Eleftheria terrae: one gene and its partner. The protein of the gene in region 1 interacts with the protein of each later gene in a pairwise test. Links are inferred from orthologs where the notes say so. Each region holds a gene or a part of one and is shown in the gene's direction. Other genes may lie near its edges. The genes, in order: N7L95_RS04700 and N7L95_RS02220.

Region 1 (14,538 bases):
ACGCCGACCTGGGCTGCCAGCGACCCGACGCTCATTGGCGCGGCCGGTGCCGACGGCGCGGTGTCCCCGCTCAAGGACGTGGACGCCTTCCGCCGCTTCGTGCGCCAGATGGGCCAACGCTACAAGGGCCACATCCGCTACTGGGAGATGTGGAACGAGGCCAACTACGGTGGCTTCTGGCGCGGCACCGCACAGCAGCAGGCGGAAATGACGGCCGTCGCGGCCGAGGAGTTGAAGGCCATCGACCCGGAGAACAAGATCGTCTCGGCCAACATCACCTGGCCGGGCCTGCACTGGATGGACGCCTACCTGAGCGCAGGCGCTGCAAAGCACATCGACGTGCTGGCCTACCACTACTACGGCGGCGAGAACGCGGAGGCGGCGGCCCTCTATCACTACAACGTGCGCCAGCTGGCGGCTCGCCACGGGCTGTCGCACCTGCCGATCTTCAACACCGAAGGCGATTCGACCTGCGACATCACGAGCCTGGCCTGCCCCGGTATCGACCGGCCGCTGGAGCATGCCCGCCTCAATGCCCGTGCCATGCTGACCATGGCTGCCGCCGGCGTGGGCAACTACAACTACTACTACATGGAAGGCCGCAACGCTGACAAGGCGCTGCTCTCCAGCACCGACTGGACCACCGTGACGCCGGCCGGCCTTGGCTATGCCGCAGTCAGCGGATGGCTGGCCGGGGCCACCGTGCAGGACGGCTGGTGCGGTGACGGCTGGTGCGTGCTGCGCCTGCAGGGGCGTGGCTGGGCGGTGTGGCCGGTGCGCGACAGTGTCAACGTCACACTGCCCTTCACGCCGGTCGCGGCGCGGCTGCTCGACGGCCAGCGCATCGGGGTGAGCGGCACCTCCCGGTTCCTGCTGGAAGGGCCGGTCTTCTTCGAGCAGTCGGGCGCGCCTGCCTTCTGACAGCGGGCCCGGCTGCAGCCGGCAGGCCGCGGCCGCCCGGGTCGCGGCCGGCCGGCCACCCACCACCGCGCAGGGGGCTGGCATGAGGACGTGACCCGGCTGTGACGGCCGAGCTGTGCGGTGGTGTATTCGGAAGTGTCATGGCGCCTTTGTGGCGCGCGGGCTCAATGCCGCCCGGCGACGCCTGCCTGCTTCATGAGGGGGGGCGGTGTCGCGACAACACCGAACTCACTACCGAGGACCTCATGAAAAAATCGATACTGCTGAGCACGCTCGCCCTGCTGTCCTGCGCCCCCGCCTGGGCCCAGACCACGTCCAACGTGACGCTCTACGGCCGGGTGGACCTGGGCCTCGCCCGCAACATCGGCGACGACACCCTCAAGCTGCAGGAAGGCTCGGGCAACCGGCTTGGCGTGCGCGGCAGCGAAGACCTGGGCGGCGGCCTGAAGGCCATCTTCAACATCGAGCACCGCTTCACCGCCGACGACGGCGTCGCCAACAAGACCTTCTGGCAGGGCCGCTCCGTGGTGGGGATGCAGGGCGGCTTCGGCACCGTGACGCTGGGCCGCGACTACACGCCGGCCCGCAATGTCGCCAACGCGCTCGACCCCTGGGGCGGCGACACGGTGGCCAAGCACGAGAGCAACCTGCTGGGCGACAGCAGCAAGCTGGCCCCCACCCGCAAGGCCAACGCCATCACCTACGCCAGCCCCGACTTCAGCGGCTTCAAGGCGCAGGCCCAGATCGCGCTGGACGAGGACGAGGCCACCGACACCAAGACCACCTACGGCCTCTCCCTGGGCTACGTGGGCGGGCCGCTGTCGGTGAGCTACGGCTTCGACAAGTTCGCGAAGAAGAACGCCACCTGGCATGTGGTGGGTGGCTCCTGGGACCTCGGCATGGCCAAGCTGTTGGGCGGCTTTGGCACCGGCAAGGACGCCAAGGGCGACAAGCGCCGCGCCTGGATCGTCGGCGCCGCCGCGCCGCTGGCCAGCGGCGAGCTGCGCCTGGCCTATAGCAAGCTGGAGACGAAGGACCCGGACCAGGACCTGTCGTCCAAGTTCGGCATCGGCTACCACTACCCGCTGTCCAAGCGCACCACCGTCTATGTGGATGTGGCCAACGACAGCGAAGCGAAGGAAGACAAGACCGGCGTCGACTTCGGCATCAAGCACAATTTCTGACGTTCGCCTCTGTCCAGAGCGCGACTTGCAGCCGCCCCGCGGGGCGGCTTTTTTGCGTCCGCGTGCGGCGCGGCCGCCTCATGCCGGGCTGGTGCCGCCGCCCGCCGTGGCGGCGGCCACCAGGCGCTGCACCAGCGGGTGCTGGATCTTGCGCTGCGCGGTGATGAGGTAGAAATGCTCGGCCACGTCGGTGCAATGGCCGAGCAGCGTCAGGCCGTGCACGCGCGTCAGCTCGTCGTGCGACCACTGTGGCGCCGGGAAAGCGCCACTGCCGCTGCGTCCGAAGGTGGCCAGCAGCGCGCTGTCCTCGAACTCGCCGACCACCAGCGGCCGCACGCCCACCCGCTCGAACCAGTGCTCCAGCCGTGCCCGCAGGGCCCCATGCGTGGTGGGCAGCAAGACTGGCAGCCGCCCCAGGCAGGCCGGAAAGTCCTGGGTGGCGCTTCCCAGCAGCGCGGCCGGCGCATACCAGGCCACCGGTGCCTCGCCCAGCGCATGGCTGTACAGCTTGAGGTTGGGATTGGGCGGGGCAGGGCGGTCGGACAGCACCACGTCGAGCCGATGCAGCGCCAGTTCGGCCAACAAGCGCTCAATCTCGTCCTCGTGGCACAGCAGCCGTACCTGGTGCCCCGCCATGGCGGGCTGCAAGAGCTGCGGCACGGCCAGCTTGGGCAGGCCGTCGGAAATGCCCACGGCCAGGCGCACACTGCGCTCGGTGGCCGCCTCGCGCACCAGGCCCGGCAACTGCTCGCCGAGCTGGAAGATCAGTTCGGCCTGTGCAAGTGCCGCGGCACCTGCCTCGGTCAGCGCCACGCCCCGGCCGGCCGGCTTGAGCAGCGCATGGCCCAGCGAGCGCTCCAGCTCACGCACCTGGGCACTCACGGTCTGCACCGCCATGTCGAGCCGTTGCGCCGCCCGGGCCATGCCGCCTTCCTTGGCGACGACCCAGAAATAGTAGAGGTGGCGATAGTTGAATGAGGTGGCCATGCTTCAAGTTCGGGAATTCCGAAGTATCCTTCTGCGAAACCTATGTTTTTTCAGAAGCAATTCTTGCCTATCTTCGGCAATCGCCTCATCCCTTCATCAATGCAAGGAGACCTGACTGATGAAATCCTTCCTGCTCGCCCTGTCGATTGCCGTCGCCGGGCTGGGTTTCGGCGGCCTGCCGTCCGAGGCCGAGGCCAAGCGCATTGGCGGCGGCAAGAGCGCCGGCATGCAACGCCAGATGCCCCCGCGCACCCCTGACAACACACCGGCCACCCCGGCCAACCCCAACCAGGCGTCGCCTGGCGTGCCGGCGGCTGCCGGTGCCGCCGCTGCAGCGCCGGGCAAGCGCTCATGGCTGGGCCCGGTCGCCGGCATCGCTGCGGGCCTCGGCATTGCCGCGCTGCTCAGCCATTTCGGCCTCGGCGAAGGCATGGCCAACATGCTGACCATGATGCTGATGGCGGCCGCGCTGTTCTTCGTCATCCGCTTCCTGATGCGCCGCTTCGGCGGCGGTGCGGCGCGCCAGGCTCCGGCTGGCATGCAGTTGGCCGGCGCGCATGCGCACGGCGGCAGCGGCCCCGCGCCGTTCGGTACCCCGGCAGCCGCGCAGCCGATGCAGCGCACCGCTGGCGAATTCAAGCCGGTCTCTGCCGCTGCGGCGGGCGGCATCTCGCTCGGCAAGGGCGCTTCGGCACCGGCCGGCGTCGCCGTTCCCGGCTTTGATGCGCAAGGCTTCGAGCGCGTGGCGAAGATGCTGTTCATCCGCCTGCAGGCGGCCAACGATGCCCAGGAAGTGGACGACCTGCGCAAGTTCACGACACCGGAGCTGTTTGCCTCGCTGCGCCTGGACCTGCAGGAGCGCCAGGGCGCCGCACAGCGCACCGACGTGCTGCAACTCGAGGCCGAGGTGATCCACCCGGCGCAAGAGAACGGCCAGTGGGTGGTGACGGTGCGCTTCCACGGCCTCATCCGCGAGGCGGCCGAGGCGCCGGCCGAGCCGTTCAACGAGCTGTGGCACTTCGTGCGCCCGCTCGACGAGAGCCGCGACTGGGCCATTGCCGGCATCACGCAGGCATCCTGAGCCTGCACGGCTCGGCCAAGCTGGCAGCCCGTGTGGCTGCCGGCAAAAAGGGCGGCTTCGGCCGCCCTTTTTGCTGCCCGCCGGCTGCCCTCGGGGGCTGTCACTCAAGCGTGCCGGCGACCGCCTGCCGCCTCTGGAGCCGTCGCCGCATCGGCCGCCTGCCTCTCATTCCCTATGCCGGACCACCGGCATGGGGCCGCGGGGCGCCGCAGCGGCCCTTCGCCGCGAGAGCACGAAACCGCCCGGCCTGCCAGGCGGGACGAGGCGCCAACGCTGCCAACAGGGTTCGCCGGCGCAAGGATGACTTCGATGTGAATCAGTCCTAACATGCCCGCATGCGACGCAGCCTGGTTTCCTTCTTCATCGCCGTGCCCCTGCTCGGCGCCTGCAGTTCGGTTGGCGTGGGCCTGTCGGTGCCGGTCGGCTTCGGCGGCGTCGGCGTGTCCATCGGCTCGGACGGCCGCATCGGCGGCACGGTCGGGGTGGGGCGGGGCGGCGTTGGTGTCGGCATCGGCGGCACCACCCGGTTGCCGGCGGCCGCCGAGGCGCCGCAGTCCGCCGCTTCGCAACCCGCAGCGGCGGCTTCCTCGGCCAGCGGCGGCGCCGCGCGCTGAAGCCCATCGTGGCTGCCGTCGCGATGCCTGTCCCGCCGGTTGCGGCGAGGCATCGCGGCGGCCGTGCCGGCCCTGGCATCCGCCAGATGCTTCACATGCTAAGCAGTTGCCGCAGTGGCGAGCGAGTTACAACGGTGTTAGAGTGCGCCGTCTGAAAAGCAGGTCCTTCCCGTCCCCTTTGCTGGTTTCTGTATTGATTCCAGATGAAAGGCGGGTCGCAATCCGCCAACCGGTCAAGCCGTGTCGCGGAAGGTTGTCCAACCAGCCAACAGCCCTGGAAACCGGGGTGAAAGGTGAGCGAAATGATGCAGCAATACAGGTCGAACTCGTACCTGTTCGGGGGCAATGCGCCCTATGTGGAAGAGTTGTACGAGGCCTATCTCGACAACCCCGGCTCGGTGCCGGACAACTGGCGTGCCTACTTCGATGCGCTGCAGAACGTCCCCGCCGCCGACGGCTCCGAAGCGCGTGACGTGCCGCATGCGCCGGTGATCGAATCCTTCGCCCAGCGCGCCAAGTCCAACGCCTTCGCGGTCAAGGCCAGCAGTGCCGACCTGGCCGTGGCGCGCAAGCAGGTCCACGTCCAGTCCCTCATCGCTGCCTATCGCTTCCTCGGCTCCCGCTGGGCCGACCTCGACCCGCTCAAGCGCCAGGAGCGCCCCCGCATCCCCGAGCTGGAGCCGGCGTTCTACGACCTGAGCGAGTCCGACATGGACATCACGTTCAGCGCGACGAACACCTACTTCACCAAGGCCGAGCAGATGACGCTGCGCGAGATCGTGCAGGCCTTGCGCGAGACCTACTGCGGCACCATTGGCGCCGAGTTCATGCACATCACCGAGCCGGCTGAAAAGCGCTGGTGGCAGCAGCAGCTCGAAAGCATCCGCTCCAAGCCGGTCTTCACCGCCGAGAAGAAGAAGGCCATCCTCGAGCGCCTGACCGCCGCCGAAGGCCTGGAGCGCTACCTGCACACGAAGTACGTCGGCCAGAAGCGCTTCTCGCTGGAAGGCGGCGAGAGCTTCATCGCCTCGATGGACGAGCTGATCAAGCGCGCCGGCGAAAAGGGCGTGCAGGAAATCGTCATCGGCATGGCCCACCGCGGCCGCCTGAATGTGCTGGTGAACACGCTGGGCAAGACCCCGCGCGACCTGTTCTCCGAGTTCGACCACACCGCGCCCGAAGACCTGCCGGCCGGCGACGTCAAGTACCACCAGGGCTTCTCCAGCGACGTCTCCACCCCTGGCGGCCCGGTGCACCTGAGCCTGGCCTTCAACCCCTCGCACCTGGAGATCGTCAACCCGGTGGTCGAAGGCTCGGTCAAGGCCCGCATGGACCGCCGCGGCGACAAGGCTGGCGACCAGGTGCTGCCGGTGCTGGTGCACGGCGACGCGGCCTTCGCCGGCCAGGGCGTCGTGATGGAAACGCTGGCGCTGGCCCAGACCCGTGGCTACTACACGGGCGGCACGGTGCACATCGTCATCAACAACCAGATCGGCTTCACCACCTCCGACCCGCGCGACAGCCGCTCGACGCTGTACTGCACCGACGTCGTCAAGATGATCGAGGCCCCGGTGCTGCACGTGAACGGCGATGACCCCGAGGCTGTGGTGCTGGCCACGCAGCTGGCGCTCGACTACCGCCAGGAGTTCAACAAGGACGTGGTGGTCGACATCGTCTGCTTCCGCAAGCTGGGCCACAACGAGCAGGACACCCCTTCGCTGACCCAGCCGCTGATGTACAAGAAGATCGCGGCCCACCCCGGTACCCGCAAGCTCTACGCCGACAAGCTGAGCACGCAGGGCGCCATCGCCGGCGACGAGGCCGACGAGATGGCCAAGGCCTACCGCGCCGCGATGGACGCCGGCAAGCACACGGTCGACCCGGTGCTGACCGACTACAAGAGCAAGTACGCGGTGGACTGGTCGCCCTTCCTCGGCAAGAAGTGGACCGACGCGGCCGACACCGCGCTGCCGCTGGCCGAGGTCAAGCGCCTGGCCGAGCGCATCACCACCATCCCGAGCAACTTCAAGGTGCACCCGCTGGTCGAGAAGGTCATCGCCGACCGCGCCGCGATGGGCCGTGGCGAGATCAACGTCGACTGGGGCATGGGCGAGCACCTGGCCTTCGCCTCGCTGGTGGCCAGCGGCTACCCGGTGCGCCTGTCGGGCGAGGACTGCGGCCGCGGCACCTTCGTGCACCGCCATGCCGTGCTGCATGACCAGAACCGCGAGAAGTGGGACGAGGGCAGCTACATCCCGCTGCAGAACGTGGCCGACAACCAGGCTCCGTTCGTCGTCATCGACTCCATCCTCTCCGAGGAAGCGGTGCTCGGCTTCGAATACGGCTATGCCAGCGCCGACCCCAACACCCTGGTGATCTGGGAAGCGCAGTTCGGCGACTTCGTCAACGGCGCCCAGGTGGTGATCGACCAGTTCATCGCCTCCGGCGAAGTGAAGTGGGGTCGTGCCAACGGCCTGACCCTGATGCTGCCGCACGGCTACGAAGGCCAGGGCCCCGAGCACTCCTCGGCCCGCCTGGAGCGCTTCATGCAGCTGGCCGCGGACAACAACATCCAGGTCGTGCAGCCCACCACCGCCAGCCAGATCTTCCACGTGCTGCGCCGCCAGCAGGTGCGCATGTTCCGCAAGCCGCTGGTCATCATGACGCCGAAGTCGCTGCTGCGGAACAAGGACGCCACCTCGCCGCTGGCCGAGTTCACCAAGGGCGAGTTCCGCACGGTCATCGGCGAGCTGAACCCGCAGGTGGATGCGGCCAAGGTCAAGCGCGTCATCGCCTGCTCGGGCAAGGTCTACTACGACCTGGTCAAGAAGCGCGAGGAGAAGAAGGCTGCCGACGTTGCCATCATCCGCGTCGAGCAGCTCTATCCCTTCCCGCACAAGGCCTTCGCGGCCGAGCTGAAGAAGTACCCCAACCTGGTCGATGTCGTGTGGTGCCAGGACGAGCCGCAAAACCAGGGCGCCTGGTTCTTCGTGCAGCACTACATCCACGAGAACATGAGCGAAGGCCAGAAGCTGGGTTATGCCGGCCGTCCGGCCTCGGCTTCGCCGGCAGTGGGCTACGCCCACCTGCACCAGGAGCAACAGAAGGCGCTGCTCGACCAGGCCTTCGCCAAGCTCAAGGGTTTCGTCCTCACCAAATAAGCAGCTTCGCGGTCGGGGCGGGCGCCGCCTGCCCCGCCTGACCGCCTGCGCGGCGCCGGGCCAGGGGCCGGCCGCGCCGCATCACAGACATCGAAAGACACGTTATGGCAATCGTAGAAGTCAAGGTTCCGCAGCTCTCCGAATCGGTGGCCGAAGCCACCCTGCTGCAATGGAAGAAGAAGCCCGGCGAAGCCGTGGCCCAGGACGAAATCCTGATCGAGATCGAAACCGACAAGGTCGTGCTGGAAGTGCCGGCGCCTGCCGCCGGCGTGATGGGTGAGCTGGTGGTGGCTGACGGCGGCACCGTCACCTCCGACCAGGTCATCGCCAAGATCGACACCGAAGGCAAGGCCGGTGCAGCCGCTCCCGCTGCCAGTGCTCCGGCTGCTGCGGCGCCGGCGCCTGCTGCGGCGTCGCCGGCAGCGCCTGCCGCCGCGACGGGCGGCAGCAAGTCCGACGTGGCGATGCCCGCTGCCGCCAAGCTGATGGCCGAGAACCACCTGACCGCCGGCTCGGTGGCCGGCACCGGCAAGGACGGCCGCATCACCAAGGGTGACGTGCTGGGCGCGATCGAAGGCGGTGCCAAGCCCGCCGCTGCGGTGCCCGCACCGGTGCAGGTCCCGGCGGCACCCGCCGTCGCCAAGCCCCTGCCGGCCGTGGCCGCGCCGGTGGCCAACCTGGGCGACCGCCCTGAGCAGCGCGTGCCGATGAGCCGCCTGCGTGCCCGCGTGGCCGAGCGCCTGCTGCAGTCGCAAGCCACCAACGCCATCCTGACCACGTTCAACGAAGTGAACATGGCGCCGGTGATGGAGATGCGCAAGAAGTTCCAGGAGAAGTTCGAGAAGGAGCACGGCGTCAAGCTCGGCTTCATGAGCTTCTTCGTCAAGGCGGCGGTGCATGCGCTGAAGAAGTACCCGGTGCTCAACGCCTCGGTGGACGGCAACGACATCGTCTACCACGGCTACTTCGACATCGGCATTGCCGTCGGCTCGCCGCGCGGCCTGGTGGTGCCCATCCTGCGCAACGTCGACCAGATGACCTTCGCCGAGATCGAGAAGAAGATCGCCGAATTCGGCCAGAAGGCCAAGGACGGCAAGCTGGGCCTCGAGGACCTCTCGGGCGGCACCTTCTCCATCTCCAACGGCGGCGTGTTCGGCTCGATGCTGTCCACCCCCATCATCAACCCGCCGCAGTCGGCCATCCTGGGCGTGCACGCCACCAAGGACCGCCCGGTGGTGGAGAACGGCCAGATCGTGATCCGTCCGATCAACTACCTGGCCATGTCCTATGACCACCGCATCATCGACGGCCGCGAAGCCGTGCTGGGCCTGGTGGCCATGAAGGAAGCGCTGGAAGATCCGGCCCGCCTGCTGTTCGACATCTGAGGACCCGACGATGAGCAAACAATTCGACGTCATCGTCATCGGCGGCGGCCCCGGCGGCTACATCGCCGCCATCCGCGCGGCCCAACTGGGCTTCAACACCGCCTGCATCGACGAATGGAAGAACAGCAAGGGCGGCCCGGCCCCGGGCGGCACCTGCACCAACGTCGGCTGCATTCCCTCGAAGGCGCTGCTGCAGTCCTCCGAGCATTTCGAGCAGGCCGGCCACTCCTTCGCCGACCACGGCATCTCGCTGTCCAACCTGTCGATGGACGTGGCGAAGATGCTGGGCCGCAAGGACACCGTCGTGAAGCAGAACAACGACGGCATCCTCTACCTGTTCAAGAAGAACAAGGTCAGCTTCTTCCACGGCCGCGGCTCCTTTGCCAAGGCGGTGGAGGGCGGCTATGAGATCAAGGTCAGCGGCACGACCGAGGACACCCTGGTCGGCAAGCACATCATCGTGGCCACCGGCTCGAACGCACGCGCCCTGCCGGGCGCGGCCTTCGACGAGGACAAGATCCTCTCCAACGACGGTGCCCTGCGCATCCCGGCGGTGCCGAAGAAGCTGGGCGTGATCGGCTCCGGCGTCATCGGCCTGGAGATGGGCTCGGTGTGGCGCCGCCTGGGCGCCGAGGTGACGGTGCTGGAAGCGCTGCCGACCTTCCTCGGCGCGGTGGACGAGCAGATTGCCAAGGAAGCGCTGAAGATCTTCACCAAGCAGGGCCTGAAGATCGAGCTGGGCGTGAAGATCGCCGAGGTGAAGACCGACGGTGAAGGCGTGGCGGTGAACTATGTCGATGCCAAGGGCGGCTCGCAGATCCTGTCGGTGGACAAGCTGATCGTCTCGATCGGCCGGGTGCCGAACACCATCGGCCTGAACCCCGAGGCAGTGGGCCTGAAGCTGGACGAGCGCGGCGCCATCGTGGTGGACGACGACTGCAAGACCAACCTGCCCAATGTCTGGGCGGTGGGTGACGTGGTGCGCGGCCCGATGCTCGCGCACAAGGCCGAGGAAGAAGGCGTGGCGGTGGCCGAGCGCATTGCCGGCCAGCATGGCCACGTCAACTTCAACACCGTGCCCTGGGTCATCTACACCCACCCGGAAATCGCCTGGGTGGGCCAGACCGAGCAGCAGCTGAAGGCCGCCGGTCGTGCCTACAAGGCCGGCAGCTTCCCCTTCCTGGCCAACGGTCGCGCGCGGGCGCTGGGCGACACCACCGGCCTGGTGAAGTTCCTGGCGGACGCCAAGACCGACGAGATCCTGGGCGTGCACATCATCGGCCCCTACGCCTCGGAACTGATCGCCGAGAGCGTGGTGGCGATGGAGTTCAAGGCGAGCGCCGAAGACATCGCGCGCATCTGCCACGCCCACCCGTCGCTGAGCGAGGCGACCAAGGAAGCCGCCCTGGCGGTGGACAAGCGCACGCTCAACTTCTGAGCCTTGGCCGGGGCGCCGCTGCCCGGCCTACCGGCCTGAGCCGGTGGGCCCGCGGCGGCAGCGGCCCCTGCATCACCGGGACGGAGGGCGACTTGCGGGTCGCCCTTTTCACGCGCGCTCCCAGGAGCCGGCGAACAACGACAACAGGTTTCGATGGTCACCGTTACCGAGCTGTACGAACAGACGCTGAAGGAGCGCGGCTATCGCAGCGATCCGGCGCAGCTGCGCGCCATCGAGGCGCTGCAGCGCTGCTACGACGAGTGGGTGGACTACAAGGCCCGCCGCTCCAATGCGCTGACCAAGCTGCTGCGGCGCCCGCCGCTGCCCAGGGGCGTCTACATGTTCGGTGGGGTGGGGCGGGGCAAGAGCTTCCTGATGGACTGCTTCTTCAACGCCGTGCCGGTGCAGCGCAAGACGCGACTGCATTTCCACGAGTTCATGCGCGAGGTGCATCGCGAGCTGGCCGAGCTGAAGGGCATGGCCGACCCGCTGGACGAGTTGGGCCGGCGCATCGCGCGGCGGCACCGGCTGATCTGCTTCGACGAGTTCCATGTGGCGGACGTCACCGACGCGATGATCCTGCACCGCCTGCTGCAGGCCTTGTTCGACAACCGGGTCAGCATCATCACCACGTCCAACTTCCATCCCGACGAGCTCTATCCCAACGGGCTGCATCGCGACCGTATCCTGCCGGCCATCGAGCTACTGAAGGACAAGCTGGAGGTGATCAACGTCGATAACGGCACTGACTACCGGCGCCGCACGCTGGAGCAGGTGCAGCTGTACCACACGCCGCTGGGCATCGAGGCCGACACCCAGATGCAGCAGGCCTTCGAGCGCCTGGCCGAGGCACGTGACGAGGACCCGCTGCTCCATATCGAGCACCGGGAGATTCGCGCCCGGCGCCGCGCCGGCGGCGTGGTGTGGTTCGATTTCCAGACGCTGTGCGGTGGGCCGCGCTCGCAGAACGACTACCTGGAACTGGCCACCCAGTTCCACACCCTGCTGTTGTCGAACGTGCCCCGCATGTCGCCGCGGCTCGCATCCGAGGCCCGCCGCTTCACCTGGCTGGTGGACGTGCTGTATGACCGCCGCGTCAAGCTGATGCTGTCGGCCGAAGTGCCGCCCGAGCAGCTCTACACCGACGGCCCGCTGGCGCACGAGTTCCCACGCACCGTCTCGCGGCTGCACGAGATGCAGTCGACCGAGTTCCTCTCGCTGGCACACCGCAATGTGGACACCCGGCTGACCTGAACGCCGCCAGCGGCCACCGCTCGCGGCAGCCGCCGGTGTTCGGCGCCGGCTTGCCGCGCAGGCCGCCTGTCGGCCGCTGGCCGGCCTGCAGGTGTCGCGCCCGCTGGGGTCCACTGAGGGCCCTCGCGACCTGCCTTGCAGGCGTCTATCATGCCGTGCCGGCTCCCGGCAGGTGGCGCGGGAAGCGGGGTGGGCGATGCGCGGCATATTGCCCCAGACTCATGGCACATCGCTCGTGGCACAGGGCGCACGGCACATGGCGCACGGCATGGCGCATGGCACGGCGCATGGCATGGCGCACGGCATGGCGCACGGCGCATGGCGCATGGCGCGCAGCCGACCGCGCGACGGCTGACTCACGACGCATGCCGGATCGTGCTGAGCGCGGCCTGCAAGGCGGCCAAGTCGATGGGCTTGGTCAGGTGGTGGTCGAAGCCGGCGGCCTGGGTCATCTGCTTGTGCTGCTCGTGGCCCCAGCCGGTCAGGGCAATCAGCAGGGCGTCCTTGCTGTGCGGATGCTGGCGAATCAGCCGGGCCAGCTCGAAGCCGTCCATCACCGGCATGCCGAGGTCGATCACCACCGCGTCGGGCTGGAATCCGTCGTCGATCGCGTAGAGGGCCGCATCGCCGTCGTAGCAGACCTTGGCATCCGCCCCGATCAGGCGCAGCAGTGCGCCTACCGGGTCTGCCGCCGCGCGGTTGTCGTCCACCACCAGCACCCGGGCGGAGAGGCGAAAGCTGCGCGCTTCGGCCGGGCTGAGGGTGGGCAAGCCCTGGGTCGCCAGCGGCAGGTGCACGGTGAACTCGCTGCCCTGGCCGGACCCCTCGCTGTAGGCAGCGACGCTGCCGCCATGCAGCTCCACCAACCGGCGCACCAGCGCCAGCCCCACCCCCAGTCCCGCGCTGAGCGCGGTGCCTGGGCTGGGCACCTGGGCGAACAGGTCGAAGACATGCGGCAGCATGGCCGGCTCGATGCCATGGCCGCTGTCGCGCACCGAGATGTGCGCCTGCTGGCCTTCTCGCTGCACGGTGAGCCAGATGTCGCCACCCGGCGCGGTATGGCGCGCGGCGTTGTTGAGCAGGTTGGTGACCACCTGGGTCAGGCGGACCCGGTCACCCTGCACCCGCAGCGGCGCGGCGAGCAGAGAAAGGTGCAGGCGCTGACGCGCGTCGATGATGTGCGGCATGCTGGCCTCGACGGCCGTGTTCACCACCAGCAGCAGGTCGACGTTTTCCTTGCGCAGGGCGATCTTGCCGTGGGTGATGCGCTGCACGTCGAGCAGGTCGTCCACCAGGTGCACCAGGTGGTTCACCTGCCGCTCCAGCATCTCGTGCAGGGGGGCAGGGTCCAGCGCGCCGGGTGCGCTCAGGCGCAGCAGCTCCAGCGCGCTGCGCAGCGGTGCCAGCGGGTTGCGCAGCTCATGCGAGAGCATGGCGAGGAATTCGTCCTTCTGACGGTCACGCTCTTCCAGTTCACGCTGCACGGCTTCGAGCTGGTCGCGCTGGTGGCGCACCGCCTGCAATTCCACCGACTCGGAGTGCATGCGCCCCGACCGGGCGCCGACATCCTCACCGTGCAGCAGGTGTCCGAGCGCCGGGTACCCGGCCAACAGCGCCTGCAGATCGTCTTCATAAGCCAGCTCGGGGTGCAACAGGCTCCAGGCATGGGCGGCCCGGATGTAGGCCAGGCAGGCCAGCAGCCGTTCGCAGCGCAGCAGGCCGAGCGCCTGCCGCAGCGCCTGGGTGGCGTCTTCTGCGCGGGTGGGGTCGGTGAAGAGGGCCGTGGCCACGTCGAACAGCTGCTGCTCCAGCGGCGTGTCGGGCGCCGGCCAGGCGGCAAGGGGGGCCTCGCGTGCAGCAAGCTGGGCAATGGCTGTCTGCACCTGCTCGCTGCCCGCCGGCGCCCGCTTCAGCAGGGCCAGCACCTGCTCGACGCTGGCCGGGCAGGCGGCGGCATCGCCGGCGGGACGGCCCCGGCCGAGCAGGTAGCCCACATGCCGGACGATGCAGTAGCGCCGTTCGCAAAAGCGCGAGAGATGGACGAACAGGCGTTCCTTGAACAGCGAGGGCAGCGGATTGTCGAGGTAGGCCGCCTTGGCAAACTGCCACAGCGCCGGCAGCCAGCCCGGCATGCCGCCGGCGGCCCTGAAGAAGTTCGGCAGCAGCCCCAGTCGCTCGGTGATCTCCCTTTCGACAGCCGCTTCGTGGCCGGGGGCCGCGGCTCCGCCACCGGCGGTGTTCTTCGGGGTCGCATCGGCTGCTGCAAGGGGGGAGGCGGGGTCGCCGTGCGGCATGCCGCTCGACCGGGGGCCGCTGGCAGTGCCGGCCAGCAGGCCGCTTGGCACGTCGTTCGGAGCGCTGCCCGTATCGGGGGGCTTGCCCGCCGCGCCATGCACCGTGCTGCCGGGCCCGGCGCCTGGTGCGGTGCTCGACGCACCGTGCGTGGAATCTCCCGGCGTGACGAGGGCAGCAGGGTGCTGCGGGGCGGTGACGGGCATGGCGGCTCCTGGTGA
Region 2 (14,104 bases), 630 kb from region 1 along the record:
GCCTGCTCTACGCCGACTCGCCCACCAACCTGATGTGGCGGCTGCAGAACGACACCACCGCCCAGTCCAAGGCGGCGCCCAAGAAGGAAGAGGACGACGGCCCCTCCTTCACCGAGATCACGCTCGACGTGCGCGAGGAGCGCCCGAGCGGCTTCGGCACGACGGGCTTCGGCACCACCGGCTTCGGCACCATCCGTTGAGGACGCCGCCGCCGATGTCCGCCACCCTGCAACTGGCCGAAGCACTGATCGCCCGCCGCTCCGTCACCCCCGACGACGCCGGCTGCCAGGCCCTGATCCGCAGCCGCCTGGAAGCGCTCGGCTTCGCCTGCGAAACCCTCATCAGCGGCCCTGAGAGCTTCCGCGTCACCAACCTGTGGGCCAAGCGCGCCGGCAGCGCCGGCGCCGACGCCGCCACGCTCGTGTTCGCCGGCCACACCGACGTGGTGCCCACCGGCCCGCTGGAGCAGTGGCACAGCGACCCCTTCCTGCCCACCCACCGCGACGGCAAGCTCTACGGCCGTGGCAGCGCCGACATGAAATGCTCGCTGGCGGCCATGGTGGTGGCCATCGAGGAATTCGTTGCCGCCCACCCGGGCCACCGGGGCTCCATCGCGGTGCTCTTCACCAGCGACGAGGAAGGCCCGGCGCGCGACGGCACCGTGAAGGTCTGTGAATGGCTGGACGAGCGGGGCGAGCGGCTCGACTACTGCATCGTCGGCGAGCCCACCTCGGTGGACCGCCTGGGCGACGTGGTGAAGAACGGCCGCCGCGGCTCGCTCTCCGGCCGCCTGGTGGTCAAGGGCGTGCAGGGCCACATCGCCTACCCGCAGCTGGCGCGCAACCCGATCCACCTGGCAGCCGCCGCACTGGCGGAGCTGACGGCCATCGAATGGGACCAGGGCAATGCCTTCTTCCCGCCCACCAGCTGGCAAATCTCCAACCTGCATGCGGGCACCGGCGCCACCAACGTGATCCCGGGAGAGATGGTGGTGGACTTCAACTTCCGCTATGCCACCGCCTCCACCCCCGAGGCGCTGCAGGCGCGGCTGCAGGCCGTGCTGGACCGGCACGGCCTGGACTACCGGCTCGACTGGACCCTGGGCGGCCGGCCCTTCCTCACCGAGCCGGGCGCCCTGAGCGAGGCGCTGCTGGCCGCCATTGCGAGCGAAACCGGGCTGCGGGCCGAGCTGTCCACCACCGGCGGCACCTCGGACGGCCGCTTCATCGCGCGCATCTGCCCGCAGGTCATCGAGTTCGGCCCGCCCAATGCCACCATCCACAAGATCGACGAGCATGTCGAGGTGGCGTGCATCGAGCCGCTGAAGAACATCTACCGCAAGACGCTGGAAGGCCTCATCGCATGACGCTACTCGAACTCATCGAGCGCAGCAGCGCCCGCCTCGAACAGGCGGGCGTTTCGTTTGGGCACGGCACCGCCAACGCCTTCGACGAAGCCGCCTGGCTGACCTTGTGGAGCCTGTCGCTGCCGCTGGACGAACTCGACCTGGTGGCCGACCGCCCGGTGCCCCCGCAGGACGAGGCCCGCGTCGACGCCCTCATCGCCCAGCGCATCGCCACCCGCAAGCCGGCCGCCTACCTGACGCGGGAAGCCTGGCTGCAGGGCGTGCCCTTCTATGTGGACGAGCGCTGCATCGTGCCGCGCTCCTTCATTGCCGAGCTGCTGGCCGACGCCAGCATCGACCCCTGGCTGTCCGAGCGCACGCGCCGGGTGCTCGACCTGTGCACCGGCAACGGCAGCCTGGCCGTGCTGGCCGCGATGACCTATCCCGACGTCAGCGTGGACGCGGCCGACCTCTCCGAGGACGCGCTGGCCGTGGCCCGCATCAATGTCGACAGGCACCAGCTGGCCGGGCGCATCACGCTGCACCACAGCGACCTGCTCGGCGCACCGCAGGGCCCGCTGGCCGGGCCCTACGACCTGATCTTGTGCAACCCGCCCTATGTCAACGCCATCACCATGGCCAGCCTGCCGGCCGAGTACGGCGCGGAGCCGGCGCTGGCGCTGGCCGGTGGCAGCGATGGCATGGACCTGGTGCGCCGCCTGCTGGCCGAGGCCCCCGCCCGCATGAGCGACGACGCCGTGCTGGTACTGGAGATCGGCAATGAACGTCATCATTTCGAAGCCGCCTTTCCGCGGCTGGAGGTGGTGTGGCTGGAGACCAGCGCCGGTGAAGACCAGGTGCTGCTCGTGACCCGCACCGCCCTGCTGGAAGCTCAGAGCCCATGATCACCCTCAAGAACCTCACCCTGCGGCGCGGCACCAAGGTCGTGCTGCAGGACGCCAGCGTCACCCTGCATCCGGGCGAGAAGGCCAGCTTGGTGGGCCGCAACGGCGCCGGCAAGTCTTCCTTGTTCGCGCTGCTCACCAACAAGCTGCAGGCCGACAGCGGCGATGCCGAGATCCCCGCGCGCTGGCGCGTGGCCGAGGTGGTGCAGTCGATGCCCGAGACCGAGGACTCGGCCACCGACTTCGTGCTGCAGGGCGACACCCGGCTGCTGGAGGCCCGCGCCGCCCTCGCCCAGGCCGAAGCCAGCGAAGACGGCCATGCCATCGGCGAGGCCTACCAGCTGATCGACGAGGCGGGTGGCTTCGACGCCACCTCGCGTGCGCAGGCGCTGCTGATGGGCCTGGGCTTCCAGCCGGCCCAGCTGCACGCGCCGGTCAACAGCTTCTCGGGCGGCTGGCGCATGCGGCTGCAGCTGGCGCGCGCGCTGATGTGTCCCGCCGACCTGCTGCTGCTGGACGAACCCACCAACCACCTGGACCTCGACGCCCTGGTCTGGCTCGAAAGCTGGCTCAAGCGCTTCGAGGGCACCATGCTCGTGATCAGCCACGACCGCGAGTTCCTCGACGCCATCACCCGCGTCACGCTGCACCTCGACAACGCCCAGCTGACCCGCTACACCGGCAACTACACCGCCTTCGAGCAGATGCGCGCCGAGCGCATGCTGCAACAGCAGTCGGCCTTCGAGCGGCAGCAGGAACGCATGGCCCAGCTGACCCGCTTCATCGACCGTTTCAAGGCCAAGGCCAGCAAGGCCAAGCAGGCGCAGAGCCGCGTCAAGGCGCTGGAGCGCATGGAGAAGCTGGCGCCGGTGCTCACCGCGGCCGACTTCAGCTTCGAGTTCCGCGAGCCGCTCAGCCTGCCCAACCCGATGCTCGCGCTCGACCGGGTGTCCTGCGGCTACCGCGATGCCGAGACCGGCGCCGAAACCACCATCGTGCGCAACATCGACCGCTCGGTGCTGGCCGGCCAGCGCATCGGCATCCTGGGCGCCAACGGCCAGGGCAAGTCCACGCTGGTGAAGACCATCGCACGCATGCAGCCGCCCATCGCAGGCCAGATCACCGAAGGCAAGGGCCTGGCCATCGGCTACTTCGCGCAGCAGGAAATGGACGTGCTGCGGGCCGACGAATCGCCACTGCAGCACATGATCCGGCTCGCGCGCGACGTCGGCCCCGCCGGGCGAGAACAGGAGCTGCGTGACTTCCTTGGCCGCTTCCGCTTCGTGGCCGAGATGGTCAACCAGGCGGTGGGCACCATGAGCGGCGGCGAGAAGGCCCGCCTGGTGCTGGCCATGCTGGTGTGGCAGCGCCCCAACCTGTTGCTGATGGACGAGCCGACCAACCACCTGGACCTCAACACCCGCGAGGCGCTGAGCATGGCGCTCAACGAGTTCGAGGGCACGGTGATGCTGGTGAGCCACGACCGCGCGCTGCTGCGTGAGGTGTGCGACGAGTTCTGGCTGGTGACCCGTGGCGGCGTCGGCCCCTTCGACGGCGACCTGGACGACTACCAACGCTGGCTGCTGGAGCAAGCCAAGCTGCAGCGGGAAGCAGCCACCGCGGCGGCGGCTGCACCCGCGGCGTCCCCCTCTGCAGCGACGGCGCCTTCAGCGACCGCCCCTTCACCGGCTGCCGCTGCGGTGGCTGCCGAGCCGGCCGGAGCCGCTGCCGGCGCCAACCGCCGCGACGACCGCAAGGCCCAGGCGCAGGCTCGCCAGCGGCTGGCCGAACAGGCCAAGCCCCTGAAGAAGGAGCTGGGCCAGGTGGAGCAGCGCATGGCGGCCCTCGCCACCGAGAAGGCCGAACTCGAAGCGGCCCTGGCCACCGGCACGCTGCCACCGTCCCAGCTCGCCGCGCATGGCCAGCGCCTGAAGGCCATCGCCGACGAGACCGAACGCCTGGAAGCGCGCTGGCTGGAGTTGTCGGAGCAGATCGAGCAGCTCGCCGCCTGAACAGGCCTCCGGGCCGCGGCGGGAACGCGTGTCTGCCGCCCCGCTGGCGGGTCCACGGCCGTCGCGACAAGCGCCCTCACCTGTGGCCGACATGATCGCCGGCTGCCCGTGCAGCGGTGCAGCCACGCCCGGCGATCTTCCTTCAGTTCGAAAGTTGTTTATATTGCACGCAATTGAATTGTGAAGTACAGTTCAACCATGCCAACGCACAAGCCCACCGCCCTGCAGCCCGCCGTCGATGAGCAGCACAACCTGCTGCTGCTCGACAACCAGCTCTGCTTCGCGGTGTACTCGACGTCGCTGGCGATGACCAAGCTCTACAAGCCGCTGCTCGACCGCCTCGGCCTGACCTATCCGCAATACCTGGTAATGCTGGTGCTGTGGGAGCAGGACGGCCTGAGCGTGGGGGCACTGGGCGAGCGGCTCTTCCTCGACTCCGGCACCCTCACGCCCCTGCTCAAGCGCATGGAAGCCGGCGGCTGGCTCACCCGCACCCGCGCCAAGGACGACGAACGCCGTGTGGTCATCACCTTGACCACCGCCGGCCGCCAGCTGCGCCGCAGCGCCGCCGAAGTGCCGCGCCAGGTTTCCTGTGCCGTGCAATGCACCGTGACCGAGATGACCGAGCTGCGCCAGCGGCTGCACGCGTTGCGGCAGCGCCTGGCGCTGCAGGCCGTCGAGCCGCACGAAGAAGACAGCAGCCAGGCCGAGGCGGCATGATGCCATCGGCTTGTTGCAATATGTTGTACACAATTCAATAGAACGCTTCATTTCAGAAGCGTCGGTTTCCCTCCCCCCTGTCCAACCAAGCAAGGAGTCTTTCGATGAAACTCGACAAAGTGGTGTACACCGCCCAAGCCACCGCCAACGGAGGCCGCGACGGCCGCGCGGTCTCGTCAGACGGTGCGCTGGACGTGAAGCTTGCCCTGCCGAAGGAAATGGGCGGCTCCGGCGCAGCCGGCACCAACCCCGAGCAGCTCTTTGCCGCCGGCTATTCGGCCTGCTTCCTCGGGGCCATGAAGTTTGTCGCCTCGCAGCAGAAGAAGGCGCTGCCGGCCGACACCTCGGTGACCGGCAAGGTCGGCATCGGGCCGATCCCGGCCGGCTTCGGCATCCAGGCCGACCTCGCCATTTCGCTGCCCGGCTGGGAGAAGGCGGATGCCGAGGCGCTGGTCGAAGCTGCACACAAGGTGTGCCCCTATTCCAATGCGACCCGCAACAACATCGAAGTGCGCCTGAGCGTGGTCTGAGGGCCCGCGGGCCGCGCCAGGGCGGCCCGCGCCGCGCGCCGCCGTCTCAGGCGCCGCGCGCGGACAGCAACTGCAGCAGCAGCTCGACCCTGGCCTTGTAGGGCGTGCCGGCCTGCGCGGCCGGCAGCATATCGTCCGGCCGGGGCAGTACCCGGCCTTCGGCGCAGCGGGTGCTGCGCCATACCCGCACGCCGGCGGCCTGCGCCTCCAGCAGGGCCGCCTCCAGATCTTCGTGCACCGTGCCGTTGCCGGTGGCCGTGACCACCAGGCCCTGCACACCGATGCGCGTCAACGCGCGCACCGCCCGCCCGTCGGCCCCGCTGTGGCTGGAGACGATCTCCACCCAGGGCCAGTCCGCCACATCGGCCGCCACCGCCTGCAGGCCCAGTGCCTCGCCCTGGGGCCAGTCGCGCAGGCGGCGCAGCTGGCCGGCCTCCACATACGCCAGCGGCCCGGCGTCTCCCGAACAGAAGGCATCCAGGCGGTAGGTGTGGCTCTTGCGCACCTCCGCAGCGCTGTGCACCGCGCCGGCCAGCAAGGCGAGCACGCCGCGCGCGCCTGGTTCGCGCGCCACCAGCACCGCGTCCAGCAGGTTCTGTGGCCCGTCGGCCTGCAGGGCCGAGGCCGGTCGCATCGCGGCGGTCAGCACCACCGGCTTGGCCGGCGCGAGCAGCCGCTGAAGCAGGTAGCCGGTCTCCTCCAGCGTGTCGGTGCCGTGGGTGACCACGATCCCGGCCACTTCCTCGCGCGCCAGATGGTGCGCAATGCGGCGGGCCAGTGCCTGCCACACCGAGAAGCCCATGTCCTTGCTGTCCACTTGCGCGACCTGTTCGGTCTCGAGCGGACAGGCCAGCAGGCCCGGAATGGCTTCCACCAGCGAGGCGATGCCCAATTGGGCCGCCCGATAGCCGACCGTGTCCGCCGCCTGGGCGGCGGTGCCCGCAATCGTGCCACCGGTGCCGAGGATCACGACCTGCTTCGCTTTGCTTTGCATTTTTCGAAAGACTGGATAAAAATACAGCTACTGGATGCCCGAACAGTGCCTGCGCCTCAGCCGTTCCTGCCACCGCTTCCGCGAGGAAGCCGCCTTCGAACCGCTGTAGGCCCTGGCTACCGCCCCGGGCTGTCAACACCCCATTTGAACCCACCACCCGAGGTGCCCGTGGACCCGCAACGCTCCGACCTTCCCAAGCTCACCGCGCGCCAGCAGCAGATCCTCGACCTGATTCGCGCTTCCATCGAGCGCACCGGCGCGCCGCCCACCCGGGCAGAGATTGCGGCCGAGCTCGGGTTCCGCTCGGCCAACGCCGCCGAAGAGCATTTGCAGGCGCTGGCGCGCAAGGGCGCCATCGAGCTGGTGGGTGGCACCTCGCGTGGCATCCGGCTGAAGTCTGACACATTGCGCTCGGTGAACGAATCGCGGCTGGCCAGCATGGGACGCCAGGGCCTGCTGCCGCTGCCCGGCATTGCACAGCTGGCCTTGCCGCTGGTGGGCCGTGTCGCCGCCGGCAGCCCCATCCTGGCGCAGGAGCACATCGACCAGACCTACCACGTCGGTGCCAGCATGTTCGCCCGGCAACCGGACTACCTGTTGAAGGTGCGCGGCATGAGCATGCGCGACGCCGGCATCCTGGAAGGCGACCTGCTGGCCGTGCAGAAAGCCAAGGAAGCCAAGAACGGGCAGATCGTGGTGGCAAGGCTGGGTGACGATGTCACGGTCAAGCGCTTCAAGAAGACACGCGGCACCATCGAGCTGATCGCCGAGAACCCGGACTTCAAGACCATCGTGGTCGAGCCCGGCCAGGAATTCGAGCTCGAGGGCATCGCCGTCGGCCTGATCCGCAACACCCTGGTGATGTGACCTGCCCGGTGTTTCAACTCCAGCCTCCGGAAGTCCTGATGAAAGCGCTGCGCCACACCGACTGCCTGCATCCGACCGCGTCGCTGGAGCTGATCCCCAACATCGGCCCCTCGCTCGCTGAAGACCTGGCGCTGCTGGGCATTCACGCCCCGCGCGACTTGATCGGCCGCGACGCGCTGGTGCTCTACCACGACCTGTGCGCACGCACCGGCCAACGCCAAGACCCCTGCGTGCTGGATACCTTCATGGCAGCGATCGACTTCATGCGCGGTGCACCTGCGGCGCCGTGGTGGCACTACACCGCCCAGCGCAAGCTGCTCTATGGCCAGCTGCGCATGTCCGCTAGCGAAGCGGGCGGCGAGGGCCAGCGCCATCGCACTGCAAGCCGCGGCAGCGGCTGAGCCGCACCGGCCGACGACCGACCACGACTCACGCTTTTTTCGCCGAGCCGCTGCGCGGGTGGCGGGCGTTTCGCGAGCCTCTGCTCGCGAGCCCCGTGCAGCGAGCAGGAAGCACAGCCCAGCCGGGCTGCAGGACTTCCGAAACGACCAATCCTGCCGAACGTCATTGCACTGTTTTGATTTTCGGAGACGGACATGGCCTCTTCCATCCACACCCCCCCCACCCCCGCCCCCACCGACGCCGGCAACGGCCACACGGAGGCGCGCCTGGTCCGCGCGCCGGGGCGTTCCCCACGCCGCCCCTCCTGGTGGGCACGTCTGCGCGAGCAACTGTGGCTGCCGATGACGCCCGCCGGGCCAGGCGGCAGCGCCGCGGCGGCGGCCGCCGCCGGTCCCACCCCGAGTGGCTTTCCCGCACTCGACGCGGTGCTGCCGGCCGGCGGTTGGCCGGCCGCCGGCGTGGTCGAGGTGCTGGCGCCGCAGCCGGGTCATCCCGAGCTGGCCCTGCTCGGCCCGGTGCTGTGCAGCGCCGCGTCGCACGGCCAGCGCACCGCCTTGCTGGGCCAGCCGGCCGGGGTGGTCTTCGATCCGGCGCAAGGCTGCGTGGCCACGCCGGGCGCCCGGGCCACCGGCACCTGTGAGGTGCCCTCGCACGAGACGCTGCCGCGGGCCTTGTCCTGGCTGCGGGCCGGCCGTGGCGGTGTGCTGGCCGTGTGGTTGCCCGAGCTGGCCCTGGCTGACCTGCGCGAGCTCCAGCGTGCCGCGCGCCGGGCCCACACCACCGTCTTCGCGGTGCGGCCCTGGTCGGCTCACTGGGACGACCATGGCGAGGCCGACCTGCGCGTGAGCCTGTTCGCCGGCAAGGGCGGCCGGTGGGAGGTGCGCGTGCACCTGCAGCCGGGCGCAGCAGCACCGACCGTGCGGGTACCGGCGCTGGGCAGCACACCGGCCCGCCACCTGCGGGTGGTGCAAGACCCGAGCGACCATCGTCGCACCCTGCTGAGCGGCAGCTTCGTTGATGTGTGCCGTGAGCTCGACCGCTTGGCCGCACTCGAACGGGCCGCCGAAGCGATGCTGCCGGGCGGCGCCCGCTGGGTGGCAGCGGTCTGAGCCACGCGGCCCGGCGCCTGCGCCGGGTCACAGGTAGCCACGGCGCCCCAGGCAGTGGAAGCGCCAGTGTCGCCACGGCGCCAGCCGGGGCAGCCGCGGCGAGTCCTCCGGGCGTCTCGCATCAGCCGCCATACAGCAAGCGCACCGTGCAGGCCGTCTTGATTGGCGGCCGGCGGCGAACCGTCGAGGGACCGCAGCGGCGGTGTGACCGAAAGGCAATGGCGGAGTGTCCAGCGCGGGGTCGACGCCACGCGCCGGGCAGCGCTAGGGGGCAGACCGCTCCAAAACGGTATCGACGCGCCGCGACTGCAAGGCGATGCCGGCGTTGCCGCTGGCTGCAAACGCCTTCGTTGGCCATGCCCTTGTCACTGCAGGCGCGGTCGGCTATGTTCGCCGGCCTCCTGCCGTTTCGCGGCGCCCTGACCCCTGTGACATGCCGGCCCTCAAGATATTGCTCGTCAATCCTCCCCACACTGCCATCGGCAGCCGCGTTCCGCGCGAGCAGTTGCCGCCTCTGGGCCTGCTGTCGGTCGGCGGGCCGTTGATCGACGCCGGGTTCCCGGTTCGCTTGCTCGATGCGGAACTGGGACCGCTGTCCCTCGGCCAGGTGGTGGATGCGGTGCGGCGCGAGCATCCCGATGTGGTCATGCTCGGTCATTCCGGTTCCAGCTCGGTCCATGTGACCGTGCTGGAGCTGGCGGCCCTCTTCAAGCAGGCGATGCCTGGCTGCTGCATCGTCTATGGCGGCGTGCACCCGACCTACCACTGGCAGGAGATACTGGCTGAGGCGCCGCAGATCGACATCGTGGTCCGGGGCGAAGGCGAGGAGACGGCGACCCGGCTCATGCGCGCCCTTTCGTCGAACACGCCGCTGTCGGACGTGCCGGGGATCGCATACCGCGAACAAGGTCAGGTCCGCACCACCGGCCAGGCGCCGATGTTGACCGATCTGGACGCCTGGCGCATCGGCTGGGAACTGATCGACCACAGCCGCTATAGCTACTGGGGAGGCCGCCGGGCCGTGGTGGTCCAGTTCTCGCGTGGCTGCCCCTACCTGTGCAGCTATTGCGGGCAGCGGGGCTTCTGGACCCGCTGGCGACACCGGGACCCGGTGCGCTTCGCGAAGGAGCTCGCCCGGCTCTACCGCGACCATGGCGTGCGCCTCATCAACTTCGCCGACGAACTGCCCACCGGCTCCCGCAAGGCGTGGAAGGCCTTCCTCGAGGCGTTGATCGCCGAGAACGTGCCGCTGACCCTGGTCGGCTCGACGCGTGCGGGCGACATCGTCCGGGATGCGGACATCCTGCATCTCTACAAGCGGGCCGGCGTGATCCGGTTCCTGCTCGGCATCGAGAGCTACAGCGAAGCAACGCTGAAGCGCATTCGCAAGGGTGCGACCGTCAGCGAGGACCAGCAGGCGATCCAGCTGTTGCGCCAGCACGGCATCATCTCGATGGCCACCTACGTGGTCGGTTTCGAGGAGGAGCGGGACGCCGACTACTGGCATTCGTTGCGCCACCTGCTGCGATACGACCCGGACCAGATCCAGCTGCTCTACGTCACGCCCCATCGCTGGACGCCTTACTACGAGACCGTGGCCGACCGGGAGGTGGTGGAACCGGACACCCGCCGCTGGGACTACAAGCACCAGGTGCTGGCGACACAGCGGGTCCCCCCCTGGCGCATGATCTTGTGGGTCAAGTTCATGGAAGCGACGATGCAACTGCGGCCGGCCGCGCTGCGGCGGGTCCTGTTCGGCAAGGATGCCGAGTTCCGGCATGCGATGCGGTGGTACACCCGCATGGGCCGCCGGGTGTGGCTGCGGGAGGTGCTGGAATTCCTCTTCGGTCCGAGGCCCAGCCCGACCGGGCAGACCTTGCGCAGCTTCGCCGGCGAGTCACTGGCCACGACGGAGTACGCGATGGCGGTCCGCCGGCCGGTGCGCGTTCCGGTGACAGTGGCCCCGGGCGAACCGATGGCATGTGAATGATCTGCTGCGCCGGGTGCGTGCAGGACCGGTCCGCTCGGTGAGGAGCGGCCGGGTCTAAGCCCGCTGCGCCTGCCGGCCGCAGCACCGCGCAGAGGTGCGAAACCGGCTGCCGTACGCCGATCCGCCCGGCCGCACCAAGCCCGGCTGCACGCCGGGCAGCGCGCGGGCAAGGCCTCAGCGAATGTCGAGCTCCCTCAGATCAGCCACTGGCGCCTGCCCGAAGGTGGCGCTCAGGAGATGATCGAGCAGGCGACGGGCGGTGTCCTCGGCGCTCGACAGCCCGCCCTCGCGCTTGAGCGCCACAAAGCGCTCGCGCTGGGGAAAACGCTGCTCGTCGGCGGCGCGGATCTCGGCCTGCATGTCGGTGTCGATCACGCCGGGTGCAAGACTGCAGATGCGCACGCCAGCCAGGCCGTCTTCCGCAGCGGTCCGGGCGTGATGGTCGAGCGCCGCCTTCGTCGCCCCGTACACCGACCAGCCAGGCACGGCCCGCCGCCCGGCTCCGCTCGACACGTGCAGGATGCGGGTGTCCACGCCAGCCGGGCGGGCGGCCACCACGGCTGCCGCGAGCATCATCGGCGCCGCCACGTTGAGCGCCACCGCCCGGGCCAGCTCCGCCGGGTCCTGCAGCGCGAGGGGACCCACCGGCTGCAACATGCCGGCATTGTTGATGAGCAGCACCATGCGGCTGCCGGCCAGGAAATCGCCCAGCGCCGGCCCGGCCAGCCAGTCGGCCAGCTTGCGTGTGTCGGCCAGGTCCACGGCCACTGCCTGCAACAGCGGCTGCTCGGCCGAGGCCGCGGCGCTTGCGCCGCGCGCCAGCGCGAGGACACCAATCCGGCGTTTCAGCAACTCGGACGCCAGGCCGGCGCCCAGTCCCCGGCTGTGCCCGGTGAGTACGGCTTTGATCATGAAGGCTCCTGCGTGAAGGCCCGGCAGCGACGGCCGGGGCCACCCATTCTTGCGCAAGGGCGGCACGGACGCTCGTGCCCGTGAGCGGTTCAGCCTCCCACAGCGCCCGGTGCCGCTCTCATGACGCCCCAGCGCCGCCCTCGCGCGTCACCCCTCCACCGGCCACCCACACCCTTCGTGCACATCAGCCGCCTGCACCGGTCACGCGCGTCAGCCACGTGCAGCGGCCACGGGCGTCGGGCACGGCCCTCAGCCACCGGCACCAGCCACCGGAGCCAGCCACCGGCACCAGCCACCGGCACCAGCCACCGGCACCAGCCACCGGCACCAGCAGCCTGCACCAGCCACCGGCACCAGCAGGCTGCGCCTGGACCGGCGCAGGCTGCTGGCTCCGGGACCTGCCGGCCCCGGCGCCGACTCAGGGCGCGGTGTAGGTAAGGCAGGCCACGCCTTCATAGGTCCAGCTGCTGCCGCCACCTCCCAGCTCGTCCCAGTTCACCGTGTAGAAGTGCTGCCCGGCGGACGGGTTGTAGTAGCGGTGCAGGCTCTGCGTGCCGGCATCGGCCGTCCGTGGGCAGTAGCCGGTGACGCCTTCATAGGTCCAGCCGTTGCCCCCGGCCCCCAGCTCCCCCCAGTTGGTGGTGTAGAAGTGGTCGCCGTTGCCCGCGTGGTAGTAGCGGTGAAGCGGCTGGCTGTCGGCGGTCTCGGTGGGCGCTAGGTAGCCGGAGATGCCCTCATACACCCAGCCGTTGATGCCTGCGTTGAGCTCCTGCCAGTTGGTGGTGTAGAAGTGCGCGCCGTTGCCGGGCTGGAGGTAGCGGTAGAAGGCACTCACCCGTGTCGCGAGGGTGCTGGCAAGATGATTCGGGCTGCCCTGCCCCGCATCCGCCACCAGGCCGGCGGTGTTCTGCGACAGCACCGCGTTGGTCACCTCGGCGACGCTGGCCGACGGATGGCTCTCGAGGTAGGTGGCCACCACCCCCGCGACATGGGGCGAAGCCATCGAGGTGCCGCTGATCGACTTCGTGGCCGAGTCGCTTCCGGTCCAGGCCGAGAGCACGTCCACGCCTGGCGCGAACAGGTCCACGCAAGTGCCGATGTTGGCGAAGTCGGCCCGCTTGTCGCTGCGGTCGGTCGCAGACACGGTGAGCGCGGTGAAGGCGCGTGCCGGGGAGGTGTCGCAGGCATTGCCGCCATAGTCGTTGCCGGCTGCGACCACCACCACGATGCCGGCATTGACCGCCGCAGCCACCGCGGCATCGACCGCTTCATTGCCGCCACCGCCCAGGCTCATGTTGAGGACCGCAGGCCGCGTCGCATGCGCGGCCACCCAGTCGATGCCGGCGATCACGCCGGCCCAGCTGCCAGTGCCGGAGCAGTCCAGCACGCGCACCGCATGCAGTCGCACCGCCTTGGCGACGCCATAGGTGCTGCCGCCGATGGTGCCGGCCACATGGGTGCCATGGCCGTTGCAATCGACCGCACCTCGCCCGTCGTTGATCGAGGAGAAGTCCGCAGTGGCCCGGCCGCCGAATTCGGTGTGCGTCACCCGGATACCGGTATCGACGACATACGCATGCACCCCGGCACCGGTCTGCGCGTAGGTGTAGCCGTTGTCGAACGGCAGGCGGCGCTGGTCGATGCGGTCCAGCCCCCAGGGCGGGTTCGGCTGGGTCCCGTTGGCCCGCACGACTCCGTTCTCGCTCACGAAGGCCACGTCCGGCTCGGCAGCGAGCTGGCGTGCCTGGGCCTCGGTGGCCTGGATGAAGAAGCCGCGCAGGCTGTGTTTGTAGACCTGCTTGACCACCGCGCCGTGCTTGCGCGCCAGGCTGGCGCTGGCGGCCTCGACCGCCTGCGGCATGGCCACGGCGGACGCGGCGGAGGCCGCGGCCGGCTTCAGCAGCACGATGTATTCGCCGCGGATGGGCTCGGCGCTGCGCAAGAAGGCATGCGGCTGCACCGTCGCGGCCGGCTGGTCCGCCACGCTGTCGAAGGACGCGACCGCGCCCCCGCCGATCGACACGAGAAGCGCTGCCACCCAACTGCGACGCAATCTGAACGATGTCATAGGAAAGCCCCCTGGTGAGATGGTTGCCGGTTTGCCGCCCATGAGGAGGAGCGGCAATGGGGCATGTTGCGCGTGCCATTGCGGCCCTGCAGTCCCGCATTTCGGAGGGGGGCGCAGGACCACCGGTTGCCGATTAACCACTGCACACCGCGGCGCACTGGGGACTGTGTTTGGTGGCCGCGCCGAGTCCTGGCGGCAATGAAACGAAGGCCGGCCGCAGGTCGATGTGGCCGATGCCGGTCGCAAGACG

Evidence for each region.
Region 2: the proteins of N7L95_RS04700 (region 1) and N7L95_RS02220 interact in binary tests that used the Escherichia coli proteins (3 or more experiments, as listed by UniProt). The link is inferred for Eleftheria terrae from one-to-one orthologs.

The regions. Positions count from the first base shown.
Region 1 is NZ_CP106951.1:1,042,925-1,057,462, reverse strand. What follows is about bases 4,715-8,148. They hold N7L95_RS04700 (2-oxoglutarate dehydrogenase E1 component), read left to right. Parts: upstream 4,715-5,089; coding sequence 5,090-7,948; downstream 7,949-8,148. Other genes in these bases: odhB (2-oxoglutarate dehydrogenase complex dihydrolipoyllysine-residue succinyltransferase), read left to right, coding at 8,053-8,148; N7L95_RS04705 (hypothetical protein), read left to right, coding at 4,715-4,787. In the rest of the region: N7L95_RS04725 (carbohydrate binding domain-containing protein), read left to right, coding at 1-921; N7L95_RS04720 (porin), read left to right, coding at 1,167-2,105; N7L95_RS04715 (LysR family transcriptional regulator), read right to left, coding at 2,184-3,092; N7L95_RS04710 (Tim44 domain-containing protein), read left to right, coding at 3,211-4,173; more of N7L95_RS04705, read left to right, coding at 4,509-4,714; more of odhB, read left to right, coding at 8,149-9,333; lpdA (dihydrolipoyl dehydrogenase), read left to right, coding at 9,344-10,771; cell division protein ZapE, read left to right, coding at 10,925-12,025; N7L95_RS04680 (hybrid sensor histidine kinase/response regulator), read right to left, coding at 12,382-14,523. UniProt on the Escherichia coli protein: E1 component of the 2-oxoglutarate dehydrogenase (OGDH) complex which catalyzes the decarboxylation of 2-oxoglutarate, the first step in the conversion of 2-oxoglutarate to succinyl-CoA and CO(2).
Region 2 is NZ_CP106951.1:406,870-420,973, reverse strand. What follows is about bases 1,755-4,754. They hold N7L95_RS02220 (ABC-F family ATP-binding cassette domain-containing protein), read left to right. Parts: upstream 1,755-2,246; coding sequence 2,247-4,262; downstream 4,263-4,754. Other genes in these bases: N7L95_RS02215 (MarR family winged helix-turn-helix transcriptional regulator), read left to right, coding at 4,461-4,754; prmB (50S ribosomal protein L3 N(5)-glutamine methyltransferase), read left to right, coding at 1,755-2,250. Outside these bases: N7L95_RS02235 (PilT/PilU family type 4a pilus ATPase), read left to right, coding at 1-200; dapE (succinyl-diaminopimelate desuccinylase), read left to right, coding at 215-1,366; more of prmB, read left to right, coding at 1,363-1,754; more of N7L95_RS02215, read left to right, coding at 4,755-4,982; N7L95_RS02210 (organic hydroperoxide resistance protein), read left to right, coding at 5,087-5,512; N7L95_RS02205 (asparaginase), read right to left, coding at 5,559-6,506; transcriptional repressor LexA, read left to right, coding at 6,675-7,373; N7L95_RS02195 (helix-hairpin-helix domain-containing protein), read left to right, coding at 7,412-7,774; N7L95_RS02190 (hypothetical protein), read left to right, coding at 7,970-8,884; bchE (magnesium-protoporphyrin IX monomethyl ester anaerobic oxidative cyclase), read left to right, coding at 9,318-10,874; N7L95_RS02180 (SDR family oxidoreductase), read right to left, coding at 11,049-11,786; N7L95_RS02175 (S8 family serine peptidase), read right to left, coding at 12,205-13,824. UniProt on the Escherichia coli protein: Genetic data indicate it may be involved in ribosome assembly or function.